3 regions of the Blastococcus sp. SYSU DS0973 genome follow, and region 2 is predicted to be linked to each of the others. Evidence: predicted binding sites of a transcription regulator. Region 2 holds the regulator's gene; each other region holds the start of a gene.
What was found. The regulator LexA, encoded in region 2, represses DNA repair genes until DNA is damaged. The targets are predictions, from matches to a motif close to TCGAACANNTGTTCGA.

Region 1: the regulator LexA is predicted to act here: its motif matches at 1,933-1,948, upstream of ruvC (crossover junction endodeoxyribonuclease RuvC).
Region 3: the regulator LexA is predicted to act here: its motif matches at 2,668-2,683, upstream of ACI791_RS00155 (DUF6504 family protein).

What each region holds. Positions count from the first base shown of each region.
Region 1 covers NZ_JBJHAN010000007.1:101,293-106,347, forward strand. The annotation lists gene ACI791_RS13170 (heparan-alpha-glucosaminide N-acetyltransferase domain-containing protein) at 1-415, shown strand, start outside; gene pdxT (pyridoxal 5'-phosphate synthase glutaminase subunit PdxT) at 439-1,101, shown strand; gene ACI791_RS13180 (YebC/PmpR family DNA-binding transcriptional regulator) at 1,098-1,859, shown strand; gene ruvC (crossover junction endodeoxyribonuclease RuvC) at 1,967-2,536, shown strand; gene ruvA (Holliday junction branch migration protein RuvA) at 2,533-3,168, shown strand; gene ruvB (Holliday junction branch migration DNA helicase RuvB) at 3,165-4,289, shown strand; gene yajC (preprotein translocase subunit YajC) at 4,435-4,749, shown strand; gene secD (protein translocase subunit SecD) at 4,764-5,055, shown strand, end outside.
Region 2 covers NZ_JBJHAN010000005.1:233,352-238,406, forward strand. The annotation lists gene nrdR (transcriptional regulator NrdR) at 131-685, opposite strand; gene ACI791_RS11275 (LysM peptidoglycan-binding domain-containing protein) at 1,431-1,706, opposite strand; gene lexA (transcriptional repressor LexA) at 2,152-2,913, shown strand; gene ACI791_RS11285 (hypothetical protein) at 2,917-3,954, opposite strand; gene ACI791_RS11290 (phosphatase PAP2 family protein) at 3,929-4,648, opposite strand; gene hflX (GTPase HflX) at 4,699-5,055, opposite strand, start outside.
Region 3 covers NZ_JBJHAN010000001.1:34,369-39,423, reverse strand. The annotation lists gene ACI791_RS00170 (GNAT family N-acetyltransferase) at 1-138, opposite strand, end outside; gene ACI791_RS00165 (YbaK/EbsC family protein) at 135-644, opposite strand; gene ACI791_RS00160 (HNH endonuclease signature motif containing protein) at 909-2,459, shown strand; gene ACI791_RS00155 (DUF6504 family protein) at 2,770-3,093, shown strand; gene ACI791_RS00150 (SAV_6107 family HEPN domain-containing protein) at 3,093-3,605, shown strand; gene ACI791_RS00145 (DNA polymerase III subunit alpha) at 3,602-5,055, shown strand, end outside.

The DNA of each region.
Region 1 (5,055 bases), on a different contig from region 2:
TGGTCCGGAGACCGGCTTCGGCGTCCCGGGGATCGTCAGCATCCGCTGGCTGACCGGCGCCGAACCGCACAGCGGGACCACCTTCGAGGTCGTCGGCTCCACCGGGTTCGCCCTCCTGGTGGTGGTGGCCTGCCTGCTGGTGGCCGAGCGGCTGCCGCGTCCGGCCGCGCCGTTCGCCGCGGTGGGGGCGATGGCGCTGACCGTGTACTCCGCCCACCTCCTGGCCATCCGGATCCTCATGGACGCCACGCCGGGCCGGGTGCAGGGCCCGGTGCTGTGGCTGTGGTTGGCCGGAGCTGCGCTCGTCGGCGCCGTCGTGTGGCGGCGCACGGTGGGCCGCGGACCGCTGGAGTCCCTGCTCACCTGGACCTCGAGCCGGGCGGCCGGGCTCGCCCCGTCGTCCCCGGCCCGCTGAGCGGCGCCGTAGCGTGGGCGGCCGTGTCCACCGGCTCCGCACGTCCTGTCATCGGGGTCCTGGCGCTCCAGGGCGACGTCCGCGAGCACGTGGCCGCGTTGCGGGCCGAGGGCGCCGACCCCCGGCCGGTGCGCCGCCCGGAGGAGCTCGACGGCGTGCACGGCGTCGTCGTCCCGGGTGGCGAGTCGACGACGATGGCCAGGCTCGCCGGCCGGTTCGGCCTGCTGGAGCCCCTGCGGGCCGCCGTGCGCGCGGGCCTGCCCGCCTACGGCACGTGCGCCGGCATGATCCTGCTGGCCGACCGGCTGCTGGACGCGCCGCCGGACCAGCCGACGATCGGTGGCCTGGATGCCACCGTGCGGCGGAACGCCTTCGGCCGGCAGGTCGACTCCTTCGAATCGCGCGTGGATCTGGCCGGTCTGGACGGCGGCGCGCTCCACGCGGTCTTCATCCGGGCGCCGTGGGTCGAGGAGGCCGGCCCCGGGGTCGAGGTCCTCGGCCGGGTCGTCGGGGGTCCGGCCGACGGTAGGATCGTCGCGGTCCGCCAGGGGAACGTGGTGGCCACCAGCTTCCACCCGGAGTTGACCGGGGACCGCCGGGTGCACGCGCTGTTCGTCGACATCGTGCGCCGTCACCTGGCCGAGAGGGCCGGCCTGGACGCCGGGGACGAGAGGGGACTGCCGTGAGCGGCCATTCCAAGTGGGCGACGACGAAGCACAAGAAGGCCGGCATCGATGCCAAGCGCGGCAAGCTCTTCGCCAAGCTGATCAAGAACATCGAGGTCGCGGCCCGCACCGGCGGCGGTGACCCGGCGGGCAACCCGACGCTCTTTGACGCCATCCAGAAGGCCAAGAAGAGCTCGGTCCCCAACGACAACATCGACCGCGCCGTCAAGCGCGGCGCCGGCCTCGAAGCCGGCGGCGTCGACTACCAGGGCATCACGTACGAGGGCTACGCCGCGGGCGGCGTCGCCGTGCTCATCGAGTGCCTGACGGACAACAAGAACCGCTCGGCCATGGAGGTCCGCACCGCCATGACCCGCAACGGCGGTTCGATGGCCGACCCGGGATCGGTGTCCTACCTCTTCTCCCGCAAGGGCGTCGTGGTCGTGCCCCGGGCCGACGGCGTCGACGAGGACAGCGTGCTGCTCGCCGTCCTGGACGCCGGTGCCGAGGAGGTCCGCGACCTCGGCGACACCTTCGAGGTGCTGTGCGAGCCCGGTGACCTCATCGCCGTGCGCACGGCGCTGCAGGATGCGGGCATCGACTACGACTCCGCCGAGGTCGGCTTCCAGCCCAGCGTGCAGGTGGAGCTCGACGAGGACGGCGCGGGCAAGGTCTTCCGGCTCATCGACGCCCTCGAGGACCTCGACGACGTGCAGAACGTCTACGCGAACTACGACGTGCCCGACGAGGTCATGGAGAAGGTCGCGGCCGACGCCTGACGCCCGGGTGAGGCGGTCGACGAGCCCGTGGGCGTGTTGCGGGCGCGCGCCGGGAGCTTGCGGTTAGCGTAGGTCGAACACGCGTTCGGTTCGGCGGAAGGCTTCTCATGCGGGTGCTCGGCATCGACCCGGGTCTCACCCGGTGTGGCTGGGGTGTGGTCGACGGGCGTCCCGGCGCGCGCCCCTCGGCGATCGGGGTCGGCGTGGTCCGCACCATGCCGGAGCTCGACCTGGAGCTACGGCTGCTGGAGCTGCACACCGCGGTGACGGCGCTCCTGCGCGAGCACCGGCCCGACGTCGTGGCGATCGAGCGGGTCTTCACCCAGAACAACAGGGGCACCGCCACGGGGACGGCGCAGGCGGCCGGCGTCGCCGCGCTCGCCGCGGCGCAGGCCGACCGGCCGGTCGCCTGGCACACCCCCAGCGAGGTCAAGGCGGCCATCTCCGGCAACGGCCGCGCGGACAAGGATCAGGTGACCCTCATGGTCACCCGGGTCCTCGGGCTCGCCGCCGCCCCCAAGCCGGCCGACGCCGCCGACGCGCTGGCCCTCGCGGTCTGCCACGCGTGGCGCGGCCCGGCCCAGCAGCGGCTGCACACCGCCGCGATCGCCGGCGGCATCGGCGCCCCCGTGCGCGCCACCACGCTGCCGCGCTGGACGGGGGTGGCGGCCCGATGATCGCCAGCGTGCACGGCCGCGTGGCCGCCGTGGGGCCCGACGGCGCCGTCGTCGAGGTCGGCGGGATCGGCCTGGCGGTGCAGTGCACCCCCGGCACGATCGCCCGGCTGCAGGTGGGCGAGGCCGCGCGGCTGGCCACCAGCCTCGTGGTGCGCGAGGACTCGCTCACCCTGTACGGCTTCGCCGACGACGACGAGCGCCAGCTGTTCGAGCTGCTGCAGACGGCGAACGGCGTCGGGCCGCGCCTGGCCCAGGCCGTGCTGGCCATCCACCCGCCGCGGGAGGTCCGCCGGGCGGTGTCGATGGCCGACGTCAAGGCCCTCATGCAGGTACCCGGCATCGGGAAGAAGGGTGCCGAGCGGCTCATCCTCGAGCTGCGCGACCGCCTCGGCTCGACCAGCACCGACACCGCACTGGATGCGCCGGCGCCCGCCGGCCTGCCGGTCACCCCGGTGGCCCCGTGGCGCGACCAGCTCACCTCGGCGCTCGTCGGGCTCGGCTGGAGCGCCAAGGAGGCCGAGAACGCGGTCACCCAGCTCGCGCCGGTGGCCGACGAGCAGGTCGTCGCGACGGGCAGCGTCGAGGTCGCGGTGCTGCTGCGCCAGGCCCTCCAGCTCCTGGGCAGGGCATGAGCGCCCCGTTCGACCGCTCGCTGACCGGCGAGCTGGCCGGCGAGGTGCCCCCGGCGTGGGCGGTGTCGCCGCAGGCCGGCGACGAGGAGCGGGTCGTCGAGTCCGCGCTGCGGCCGCACTCGCTGGAGGACTTCATCGGCCAGCCGAAGGTGGCCCGCCAGCTCGCTCTCGTGCTCGAGGGGGCCAAGCGGCGTGGCCGCACCCCCGACCACGTGCTGCTGTCCGGGCCGCCCGGACTGGGGAAGACGAGCCTGGCACTGATCATCGGCTCCGAGCTCGGCACGTCGGTGAAGATCACCAGCGGGCCCGCCATCGAGCGCTCCGGCGACCTCGCCGCCATGCTCTCCAACCTCGCGCCCGGCGACGTCCTGTTCATCGACGAGATCCACCGCATCGCCCGCCCCGCCGAAGAGCTCCTCTACATGGCGATGGAGGACTTCCGGGTCGACGTCGTCGTCGGCAAGGGGCCCGGTGCCACGGCCATCCCGCTGGAGATCAACCCGTTCACCCTCGTGGGCGCCACCACCCGTGCCGGGCTGCTCACCGGCCCGCTGCGCGACCGGTTCGGCTTCGTCGGCCAGATGGAGTTCTACGAACCCGCCGACCTGCGGCGGGTGCTCGCCCGCAGCGCCGTGCTGCTCGGCGTGGAGCTGACCGACGAGGGCTCGGCCGAGATCGCGGGCCGGTCCCGGGGCACCCCCCGGATCGCCAACCGGCTGCTGCGCCGGGTGCGCGACTACGCCGAGGTCGAGGCCGACGGCCGGGTCACCCGCGAGGTCGCCGAGGCGGCGCTGGCCCTCTACGACGTCGACCACCTCGGCCTGGACCGTCTCGACCGCGCCGTCCTCGAGGCGCTCGTGGTCAAGTTCGGTGGCGGGCCGGTGGGCGTCGCCACCCTCGCGGTGGCGGTGGGGGAGGAGCCGCACACCGTCGAGGAGGTGTGCGAGCCCTTCCTCGTGCGGGCGGGCCTGTTGGCCCGCACCCCGCGCGGGCGCGTCGCCACCGAAGCCGCCTGGCACCACCTCGGACGCCCGGTGCCGCGGGGCGGCGTCCCCCTCGGGCGGGTCACAGCAGACCCGCAGGCACCGGGGTCGTCGTCAGAAGCACTGTTCGACGCCTAGACTTCCGGACGCTGGCGCGCAACTCGCAGGCCGGGGACGCGCGCGTCCCGTCCGCCCGCGCGTGCCGGTGCCGACGTACCCGAGCGGTCCCGTCCCGGACCGCACCACCGCGGAGCACCAGCCGCGGAAGAGAGGCGCACCTGTCGTGGAGTTCTTCCCGCTGATCATGCTGGCCCTGCTGGCCGTCGTGCTGTTCGTGCTGCCCGCCCGGCAGCGCAAGCGCATGCAGGAGCAGAACGCCGCCATGCAGGCCTCGCTCACGATCGGCACCCCGGTCATGACGTCCAGCGGGCTGCACGGCACCGTCGCCGCGCTGGGTGACACCACGGTTGACCTGGAGATCGCTCCCGGTGTCGTCGTCACGTTCGCCCGCCAGGCCGTCCTCGAGGTGCGGCGCCCGGCCGACGCGACGCAGGCGGTCGACGACGACCCCTCGCGCCCGGCCGACGGCACCGTCTGACCCGGACGACCTCCGTGGCCAACCGCTCGCTCCCCGCGGGGCGCTACTTCGCCGCGTTCGCGCTGATCGTGGCGCTCCTCTACGGGCTCGTGTTCTTCACCGGGGACACCCGGACCCCGCAGCTCGGGCTGGACCTGCGCGGCGGCACGACCGTGACGCTGACCGCCCGCACGCCGGACGGCCAGGCGCCGGCCCAGGAGGACCTGGAGCTGGCCCGCCGGATCATCGAGCAGCGGGTGAACGGCCTCGGCGTCGCCGAGGCCGAGGTGGTCACCGAGGGTGACTCCAACATCGTCATCTCCGTCC
Region 2 (5,055 bases):
TGGTCGTGTGTCGCGTGGTGCTTCGCGGGGCTGCGCGGTGGTGCTGCGCGGTGGCGGATCGGGGGCTGGGGAAGAGCCGCGATCGGTAACTGCTCGAACTGCTGTCTATCGGGTGGCACTGACGGGTTTCTCAGGTGCCGGCAGGGCTGCCGGAGGCGACCGGCTGCCCCCGGCCCCCACCCCGCCGGCGGACCGGCGGGTCCCCCTGCATGCCCGGCAGCGGCGGGGTACCCGCCGCCAGGTGCCGGGCACGCAGCTCGGTGATTTCCTTCTCGAAGTCCTCGAGCGAGGTGAAGGCCCGGTACACGCTGGCGAAGCGCAGGTAGGCGACCTCGTCGAGCTCGCGCAGCGGCCGCAGGATCGCCAGCCCGACCTCGTGGCTGGGCACCTCCGCCGCGCCGCTGGCGCGGATGGCGTCCTCCACCTGCTGGGCGAGCAGCTTGAGCTGGTCCTCGTCGACCGGACGGCCCTGGCAGGCCCGCCGGACGCCCGCGACCACCTTGCTGCGGTTGAAGGGCTCGCTCACGCCGTTGCGCTTGACGACGGCGAGCACCGCCTCTTCGACGGTGGTGAACCTCCGCCCGCACGCGGGGCAGGACCGGCGACGCCGGGTGGTGGCGCCCTCATCGGCCTCGCGCGAGTCGATCACCCGGCTGTCGGCGTTGTGGCAGAACGGGCATCGCACGGTGGTTCACCTCCTTCTTCCTACGCCCCCCACCGGCCGGTTGTGGACCCTCTTGGGGACATCCGGTGGATGCGCCGGGGAGAACCTGAGGACCAGCCTGTGGACGGGCTTACAGCCCTGTAACTACTAGATGTAGGGGAACCCTAGGGCGGGCCTCACAAGATGTGCAAGTGATCGTTTCCTCGGCGTGTTCCGCCCCGGCACTGCCGTGCGCACGCGGAACACCGGACCCCAGCAGTCACAGGACATGCCCGGCGTCTCGGACCAGCGGAAGGCTCGCGGTGGCGTCGGCACCGGCGGAGCGCCCGCCGCGAACTGCAGACCCCGCCCGCGCCACGGCCACGCGCTGCGTCGCGCGAGATGCCGCGACGACGGCCGCAGCGGGTGCGGCGACAGGCGGCTCGGGCAGCCGCACGGTCGACAGCTCGCTCCACGCCGTCGCCTCGGCGCCACCCACGACGACCCGCACGCACACCTGGCAGGTGCCCGAATCGACAGCCCGACAGCCCGACAGCCCGGCAGCCCCTGCACACCAGGCACCGACCTGGTGGACCTCGACGGCCTGGGGTCGGCGGGGCGGACACCGCGGCGCGGTTCTCCATGACGCTGGACTGCGACAGGCGGCGAGGGTGATGGCCAACACAGACGGCCGACGCTTCAACACGCACGGTCGACGAGCTCGTCGGGCCGGGCTGGGCACCTCTTGCCGCGGCCGGCGGAGTCCACCGGGCCCGGGGGAGCTGACTCAGGGCAGCCGCAGGACCTGCCCCGGCAGGATCGCCGAGCCGTCGAGGCCGTTCAACAGCTGGATGCCGTCGACGACCTCCCGCACGTCCCGCCCACCCGCCGCTGCGCTCGCGATCGACCACAGCGTGTCCCCCGGCTCGACGATGACCCTCGTCGTCCCCATCAGCTCCAGGCCGGCACCGTCCCCACCGAGCACCGCGGTCCCGAGCGCGACCACACAGAGGACCAGCAGCAGCGCGAGGGCGGCCACGAGCCGGCGACCGCGAGCGGTCAACCGGAGAGGTGGCAGCGCCGGTTTCCCCGGCCGCCCTGCGGCATGCCCCAGGGCTACGGCGGGACGGGCGCCGCGCGCCGACCGGCCCGCGGCCCCACCTCCGGCCGCCGGTGCGACCGCGTAGGCGCGCGGGACCGGCGGCAGCACGCGCAGGTGCCGCTCCGGCCGCCGCTCGAACCGCTCCCGCACCGCGCCGGGCGTCTCTCCGCGCACCGTCGCTGCCGCACTGCCGGCCATGGCTTCCCGCCCCTCACCTGGCCGGATCCCCCCGGCCCGAACGTGTGTTCGATTCGAACGCCTGTCCGATGTCTACCGCATCGGTCCGACAGAAGCGACGCGACACGGGCAACTTTCGAACACGTGTTTGAACTGACCGGCGATCGGCGCTACGGTCGCTACGACGACCAGGCTGATCAGCTGCGCGGGCAGCCGGCGAGGAGGACACGTGACGAACTCGAGCGGGACGTCCGGCGGCCGACGCGGGAGCCGGAGCGCCGCCCCGGAGACGGCCGACGCCTCGGCGTCGGTGCGCACCTTTCCGGACCGGACGGCCGACGGTGACGGACTCACCCAGCGGCAGCGCCGGGTGCTGGAGGTCATCCGCGACTCGATCGACCGTCGCGGCTATCCGCCCTCGGTGCGCGAGATCGGCGAGGCGGTCGGGCTGTCGTCGGCCTCCTCGGTCGCGCACCAGCTGTCGGTCCTCCAGAAGAAGGGCTGGCTGCGCCGCGACCCCAACCGGCCGCGCGCCCTCGACGTCCGGCTGCCCGGCGACGCAGGCCGCACCGCCGCCGTCGAGCCGCCCGTGGTCGGCGACGGCGAGCAGGCCTCGGCCCCGACGTACGTACCCCTGGTCGGGCGGATCGCCGCCGGTGGTCCCGTGCTCGCCGAGCAGGCGGTGGAGGACGTCTTCCCGCTCCCCCGCGAACTCGTCGGCGAGGGAACGGTGTTCATGCTCAAGGTGGCCGGTGACTCGATGGTCGAGGCGGCCATCTGCGACGGCGACTGGGTCGTCGTCCGCCAGCAGCCGACGGCCGAGAACGGGGAGATCGTGGCCGCCATGATCGACGGCGAAGCAACGGTCAAGACGTACAAGCGCCGCGACGGTCACGTGTGGCTGCTGCCGCACAACCCCGCCTACGAGCCCATCCCTGGCGACGAGGCCACCATCCTCGGCCGGGTCGTGTCGGTCCTGCGCAGGGTCTGACCGTCAGGGACGACGACGCAGGCGGCTGCCCAGCCAGACCACGAGGGTGGCGACGGCGGCAGCGATCAACGCGGCCGCGATCGGTGAGCGGTCCGAGCGCACCAGCTCCTCGAAGCCCGGCAGCGGGTCCGCGACCGGTGCCGCCGTCGCCGCGGGCGGTGCGCCGGCCGGGAGGGGTACCACGGTGACCGCGCTGGGCAGCCCCTCGCTGGCGACCACCAGCGCGCGCGAGTCGGCGGTGAAGCTGACCGCCTCGCCCTGCGGTGACTCCGGCAGGGCCACCCGCACCGGCTCGCCGGCCAGCGCGCCCGGGACGTCGGAGGCGGTCAGCGGCCACACGTAGGCGTCGGTGTAGGTGCGCAGCGCGACGGCGCTGCCGTCCGACGCGACCGCCCCACCGGTGATCATCAGCTGGCCGGCCCGGCCGACCGGCCCGCCGGGGGTGCCGGTCAGCGTCACGTTCACGGTGGCGACCCGTTCCATGGGCGCCGTTCCGCCGTCGGCGAGGTCACCGGCCGGCCGGTACACACCGCTGGAGCCCAGGACCTCCTTGGTCACCACGTACGGGGTTCCGTCCGGGGCCACCAGCAGCGCTTCGGCGTCGTGCGCGCCGTCGGGATAGGTCAGCCGGTGCAGCACGGTGCTGCCGTCGGGGCGGAGGACGTGCAGCGCGACGGTCGCGCGGTGGAGGCTGTTGTCCCCGGTGTCAGCGATCCAGACGCCGCCGTCCGGTCCGACCGCCAGATCCTCGGGGTCGTACGGGTCCACGGGGGCGGACCGGACGTCGATCACCGCGCACGCGCCGTCGAGCCCGTAGACGGCGACCTGGTCGCCGCCGTCGTTGAGCGCGAGCACCTGCTCGCCCACGGCGACGAGTCCCGAGACCTCGGCGAGGCGCGGATCGGTGATCGAGCACCGCACCGTGGGTGACGCGCCCCCGGCCTCGGCGATCCCGGGGACACCGAGCAGGACGCCGATCAGCGCGGTCGCCAGGACGAGCCGCCTGACGGCGCCGCTATCCGGTCCGGGCTGCTCGGGCACGGACGAAGCGTGACAGCACGAGCGCGTCCAGTGCATGAACCACGCCCAGCAGCACGATGCCCACAGCCGCTCCCACGACGGCGTCGGTGACCCAGTGGAAGTCCAGCGACACCATCGCCACACCGGTGGCGACCGGTCCGGCCACGCTCAGCCACCAGAACGTGCGCTGCACCGCCGGCGGCAGTCCGTACTCGACCGCCTGCCACCGGGCGACGCCCCACATGAGCACGGCGTTGGCCACGTGCCCGGAGGGGAAGGAAGCGCCGTCGGGGTGGAAGTAGTACGACCCCGGAAAGGCCGGGGCGGTACGACCGATGCCGTGCTTGATGGCGTAGACGCCGGCGGTGAGCACAGCGAGGGCGAGCGCGACCCGGGCGATCGGCAACCACGCCCGCCGCCGCCAGAAGAGGTAGCCGAGCAGACCGGCGAGCACCGCGAGGATGGTGACCCGCCCGCCGAGCTGGGTGACCAGCCAGACCACGGGGTAGCCCGCGGTGCCCCGCAGTCCCCAGTCACTGACGACCTCCGAGACCAGCAGGTCCAGCCGCTCCAGCGAGCCGTGGGTGAGCAGGTCGGCGGTCACGAGGACCGGGACGAGGACCGCTACGCCGACCAGCCACCACGGCGGCCGACCGGCCGAGACGACGGGCGCGGAACCGGGAATACCGGTCTCCCGCACCGCGCCCCTCGCCACGCCGCAACCGTACCGGGCCGTGACCGGATCGTGATCGATGCGGCCGGAGGTCAGGCGACCGGAGCCCCGAACTCCTCGAGTGCGGCCGCGAGCGCTCCGTCCACCCGGGCGGTGAGCCGGGTGCCGCCGCCCTCGTGCTGCTCGCTGAGGACCTCGCCGTCCCGGTGCACGCGGGCCACCAGGTCACCCCGCTCGTAGGGCACCAGCACGTCGACGTCGACGTCCGGGTGCGGCAGACGCTCGGCGACGAGCCGGCGCAGGGTGTCCATGCCGGCCCCGGTCCGGGCGGAGACCCAGACGGCGCCCGGCAGGGCCTGGCGGAGGGCGAGGATGTCCTCCTCGCTCATCGCGTCGACCTTGTTGACGACGATGACCTCCGGGACCGCCGACGCGTCGATCTCGTTCAA
Region 3 (5,055 bases), on a different contig from region 2:
GTAGCCGTACCGCCCGGCGACGACGCCGGAGTCGTAGCCCATCGCCAGGCCGTAGACGGTCAGCACCTCCTGCATGTGCTCCCGCATCCACGGGGGCGGCAGCTCGACGATGCGGGTGGCCGGCCGGGTGCCGGTCACGGGGCGGCCTGCGGGGCGGAATCGGCCGCGGCCGCGACCTCGACCGGGGTGCCCTCGGTGAGGCGGAGGAGCTCGTCGTAGCTGGTGGGGAAGACCGTGTGCGGGTGCCCGGCGGCTGCCCACACCACGTCGAAGCGGGCCAGCTCGACGTCGACGAGCGTGCCGATCGGCTCGGGGTGTCCGATCGGCGCGACGCCGCCGATGGGCTGGCCGGTGTGCCGCCGCACGAACTCCGGATCGGCCCGGGTGAGCTGCGGGACGCCGAGGAACTCGGCGACCCGTGTCTCGTCGACCCGGTGGGCGCCGCTGGTCAGGATCAGCACGGGAGCACCGTCGACGTCGAACACCAGGCTGTTGGCGATGGCGCCGACCGGGACGCCGAGCCCTGCTGCGGCTGCGGCGGCGGTCCGGGCGGTGTCGGGCAGGTGGCGCACCTCGCCGGTGGCACCGGCCGCGCGGAGCAGCCGCGCGACCTCGGTGACCCGTGGGTGGTCCGGCAAGGGCATGGGTCGATCCTGCCACCGGCCCGAGCCGGGCGCGTGCCCCGCTCGGTCGCGCGGACGGTCGGCGCCCGCCGTCCAGCAGCGGGGTCGGCGGTCTCCGGTGCATCCTCGACCGGCGCACGCCGGCACCGCCTCGTCGAAGACCATGCTGGACCTCGGCCGACCGCTGGAGCCGTTACCGGGCCGTGGGGCTCGAGCGGACGGAGGTGGCGCCATCCAGCGGTTCGACCAGCAGGAACTGTCGTACCCGCTGCCTACCGTGCAGCCATGGAGGACGACGGGGAGCCCCACGCACCCGACGACGGCGAGCCGATGCCGCTGCTCCCTGGCGAGGTGGTGTCGCCGGCGGCGGCGGAGTTCGAGCTGGTGTGCGACCTCTGGTCCGCCGACGCGCACATGGTCCGCGAGTACGCCAGGCAGGCGGCCGTCATCGCGGAACTGGCGCGCCGGCGCTCGACCGAGCGGGATGCCGACTACGGCCGCCGCGGTGGGCCGGGTCCGGACTCCCGGGCGATCCGCCCGGCGGCGCTGGCCGACGTCTCCGACGACTTCGTCTCCGAGCTCGCACTCATCCGCAACTGCTCGGAGGCCGGGCGGCTGGCCGCCGAGTCGGTCCTGCTCACCACGAAGCTGGCGGCCACGTGGGGGGAGCTGTTCTCCGGGCGGCTCACGCTGCGCAAGGCGCGGATCCTGCTCGACCTGCTCGGCGACGCCTCCGCCGCCGTCGCCGCCGAGGTGCAGGCGCGGGTGCTGCCCGGCGCGGAGAGCTGTCCGCCGTCCCGGCTGGGCGACCGGGCCCGCTACCACCTGTACCGGGTCGACGCGGCAGCCAGGGAACGCCGGCGCAAGGAGGCCGAGCGCCGGGCCGACGTGCACGTCGAGCGCACCGCCGACGACCTGGGCCGGCTCGTCGTCGAGGGGCCGTTGCCCGCCGTCCACGCCGCCCGCGACGCGGTCGACCAGTACGCCCGGTGGATGCGCGCCGACGGCGACGACCGGCCGATCGGCCTGCTGCGCGCCACCGCCGCGCTCGACCTGGTGCTGCGGCCGTGGGACACCAGCCGCCCACCGGTGACCGCTCACCTGGTCGTCCACGCTGCGGCGGCCTCACTGCGGTCTGACGCCCCAGCGGGGGCGCCCCCGGCGGAGCTGGACGGCCAGTTGATCTCCGCCGCCCAGTGCCGTGAGCTGCTCGCCTCCCTCGACCTGCTCGGCTCCGCGCCGGCGGGCGGCTCGGTCTGCGTCGCCGTCGATGCCCCGGGTACCGGGGAGACCGTCGCGGTGGCCACCCGGGCCGAGCTGCGCCACGCTGCCGGCTGGGGCCGCCGCGTCCGCCGACGCAACGCCCCGCGTGGCGCCCACTCGTCCTGTGGGCCCGACGAGCCCGGTCAGCCCGACAAGCCCGGTGACCTCGACGGGCCCGGTGACCTCGACGGGCCCGGCCTCCGGCCGCCACCTCCGACCTGCGGGTACCGGCCCACCGCTGCGCAGCACCGCCTCGTCACCGTGCGCGACCGGCACTGTCGCATGCCCGGCTGCCGCCGCCGACCCGGCCGGTGCGACATCGACCACGGGCAGGCGTTCGCCGACGGCGGGCCCACCGCCTGCTGGAACCTGTGCTGTCTGTGCCGACGGCACCACCGGATCAAAACCTTCGCTCGCGGCTGGTGCTTCAGCCTGCATCCCGACGGCCGGCTCGTCGTGCGCACCCCCTCGGGTGTCTCCCGGACCACCCGCCCGCCCGGGTGGTGCCACGCCCCCGAGCCCGACCCGCCCTGGCTCGACGACCTCGCGCCGCCCGATCCACTCCGCACGTGAGACCAGCCGGTCCCCGGCATGTCGCCCGGCAACCGCGGTGGCGCTCCGCCGTCGGGAGCGTCCGGGGAGGTCGCTGGCCCGTTGGTCGGGGCTGGATCGCGGGGGTCCGCAGCTTTGGCGCTGGGTTCGGCGGGGGGCAGGCGCACGTCCGCGACACGGCCGCCGCACGGCTTGACGGAGGCAGGCGGCTCCGGTCTACTGGACGTGTTCGAACAGACGTTCGAATGACGCTCGTTTCCGCTCCCCGGCCTTCCCCGCCGGTGGGGTGCCGGGACGGTGTGCGCGCGGGGTGAGGCGTGGGGAGTCGGGCATGAGCCGGGTGCTGGGTGAGGTCGTCGGTCGGACCGGCGAAGAGGTGCAGGTCGAACGTGGCCCCCTGGGCCCGGTGCAGTTCTGGCGCGGGCAGTCCCGGTACCTCGTGGGCGAGCTGCTCGACTCCTGGGTCGAGACCGCACCGTGGTGGCTGCGGGACGCCGGTACGGGCGGCGCGTCCGCCGACCTGGTGGCGCCGCGGGAGGTCTGGCGGGTGGAGGCGGTCCGGGCCGGGCGCTCCCGGCTGAGCTTCGCCGGGGTCTACGACCTGTCGTGGGACGCGTCCGGCAACCGCTGGTGGCTCGTGCGGGTGCACGACTGATGGGCGCCGCACGGGCCGTGCCGGCCGAGCAGCTGCCGCTTCCCCCAGCCCTGCCCGCCGCCGCTGCGGCGCTGCTGGGCCAGGCGCACCGGGGGCTGGCCGCGGCCGCCGCGGCCACCGACCAGCGGGAGCGGTACGCCACCGCCCACCTCGCCGCGCTCCGCGCCGCCGCCGCGGTGCTGGCCGCCCGCACCCGGCCGGAGGGCGGGCGGCGCCGCCCGCGCAGCGCCTGGGTGCTGCTCGGGCAGGTGGCGCCGGAGCTGGGGGAGTGGGCCACCTTCTTCGCCGCCGGAGCGGGCAAGCGCGCCGCCGCCGAGGCGGGGCTGTCCCGCGCGGTCACCGAGCGGGAGGCCGACGACCTGGTGCGCGACGTCCGCGCCTTCCTCGCCGTGGTCGAGACGGCGCTCGGCAGCACGCCGCTGCCGGAGTCGCCCCGCTACCCGAGGCCGCACGTGGTCGGCGGGTCGGTATCCGGATCCGCGGGCTCCCGGCCCGCCGGGCCCTGGACGTGAGCGACCCCTTCGTCCACCTGCACGTCGCCTCCGGCTACTCCATGCGGTACGGGGCCAACCACCCCGCCGACCTGGTGGCCCGCGCCGCCGAGCACGGGATGCCGGCGCTGGCCCTGACCGATCGGGACGGCCTCTACGGCGCGGTGAAGTTCGCGCTGGCCTGCCGGTCGGCCGGGGTGCGGCCGATCTTCGGCGTGGACCTCGCGGTGGCGCCGTCGCTGGGCACCAGCGTGCCGCCGGCGCTCGCGCACGTGCTGGGGGAGGACCCTGCCGCGGCACGCCCCCCGCGGTCACGGGCCGCGACGGCCGCCCGGCGGGCGCCGGCCCGCGGTGGGGCGAGCGTCGACCCGCGACTGCCCCGGGTCACCTTCCTGGCGCGGGACGGCGCCGGCTGGCGGTCGCTGTGCCGGGTCACCAGCGCCACCCACCTGCGCGGCACCCGTGGCGAGCCGGTGAGCTCGCTGGCGATCGCCGCCGAGCACGCGACCGGGCTGGTCCCGCTGCTCGGTCCCGACTCCCCGGTGGGGCGGGCGCTGCTGGCCGGCCGGGCCGACCTGGCCGCCGACCAGCTGGACGCCTGGCGTGCAGTCTTCGGCCCCGGGCTGGCGCTGGAGCTGGTGCACCACCGCGGGCGGGGCGACCGCTCCCGGGCCCAGGCGATGCTGCGGTTCGCCGCCGAGCAGGGCGTGCCGGTGGTGCTCAGCAACGCCGTCCGCTACGTCGACGCCCTGGACGCGCCGACCGCCGACGTGCTCGACGCCGCCCGGCGGCTGGTCCCGCTCGGTGCCCGGCACGTCGACCGCACCACGGCCGAGGGTTACCTGAAGTCGGGCAAGGAGATGGCCGAGGTCGCCGAGGACGTCGTCGGCCCCGACCGGGACGCCGCCCTGCGGCTGCTCGAGCGCACCGCCCGGCTGGCCGAGCAGTGCGCCGTCGACCCGGGCGCCGACCTGGGCATCGGCAGCGTCCGGTACCCCGAGCTCGACGTCGTCACCACGCCGGCCGAGCGGGGCATGGGCCCGGCGCAGGTGCTGCGCGCCCGGTGCGAGGCCGGGCTGGGCCGGCGTGGCATGGCGCCCACGACCCGGGTCCGCCAGCGGCTGGACGAGGAGCTGGCGGTGATCGGCCAGCTGGGCTACCCCTCCTACTTCCTCACCGTGGCCGACGTGGTCGACCTCATCAAGAGCTTGAGGGTTCGGGCGGCTGCGCGCGGCTCGGGCGCCGGTAGTCTGGTCACCTACCTGCTGGGCATCTCCGACGTCGACCCGCTGCGCTACGGGCTGCTGATGGAGCGGTTCCTCTCGCCGCTGCGCCACCAGCTGCCCGACATCGACATCGACGTGGAGTCCGCCCGCCGGATGGAGGTCTACGACGCGGTCATCGACCGCTTCGGCGCCGACCGGGTCAGCTGCATCTCGATGATGGACACCTACCGGGTGCGGCACGCCAT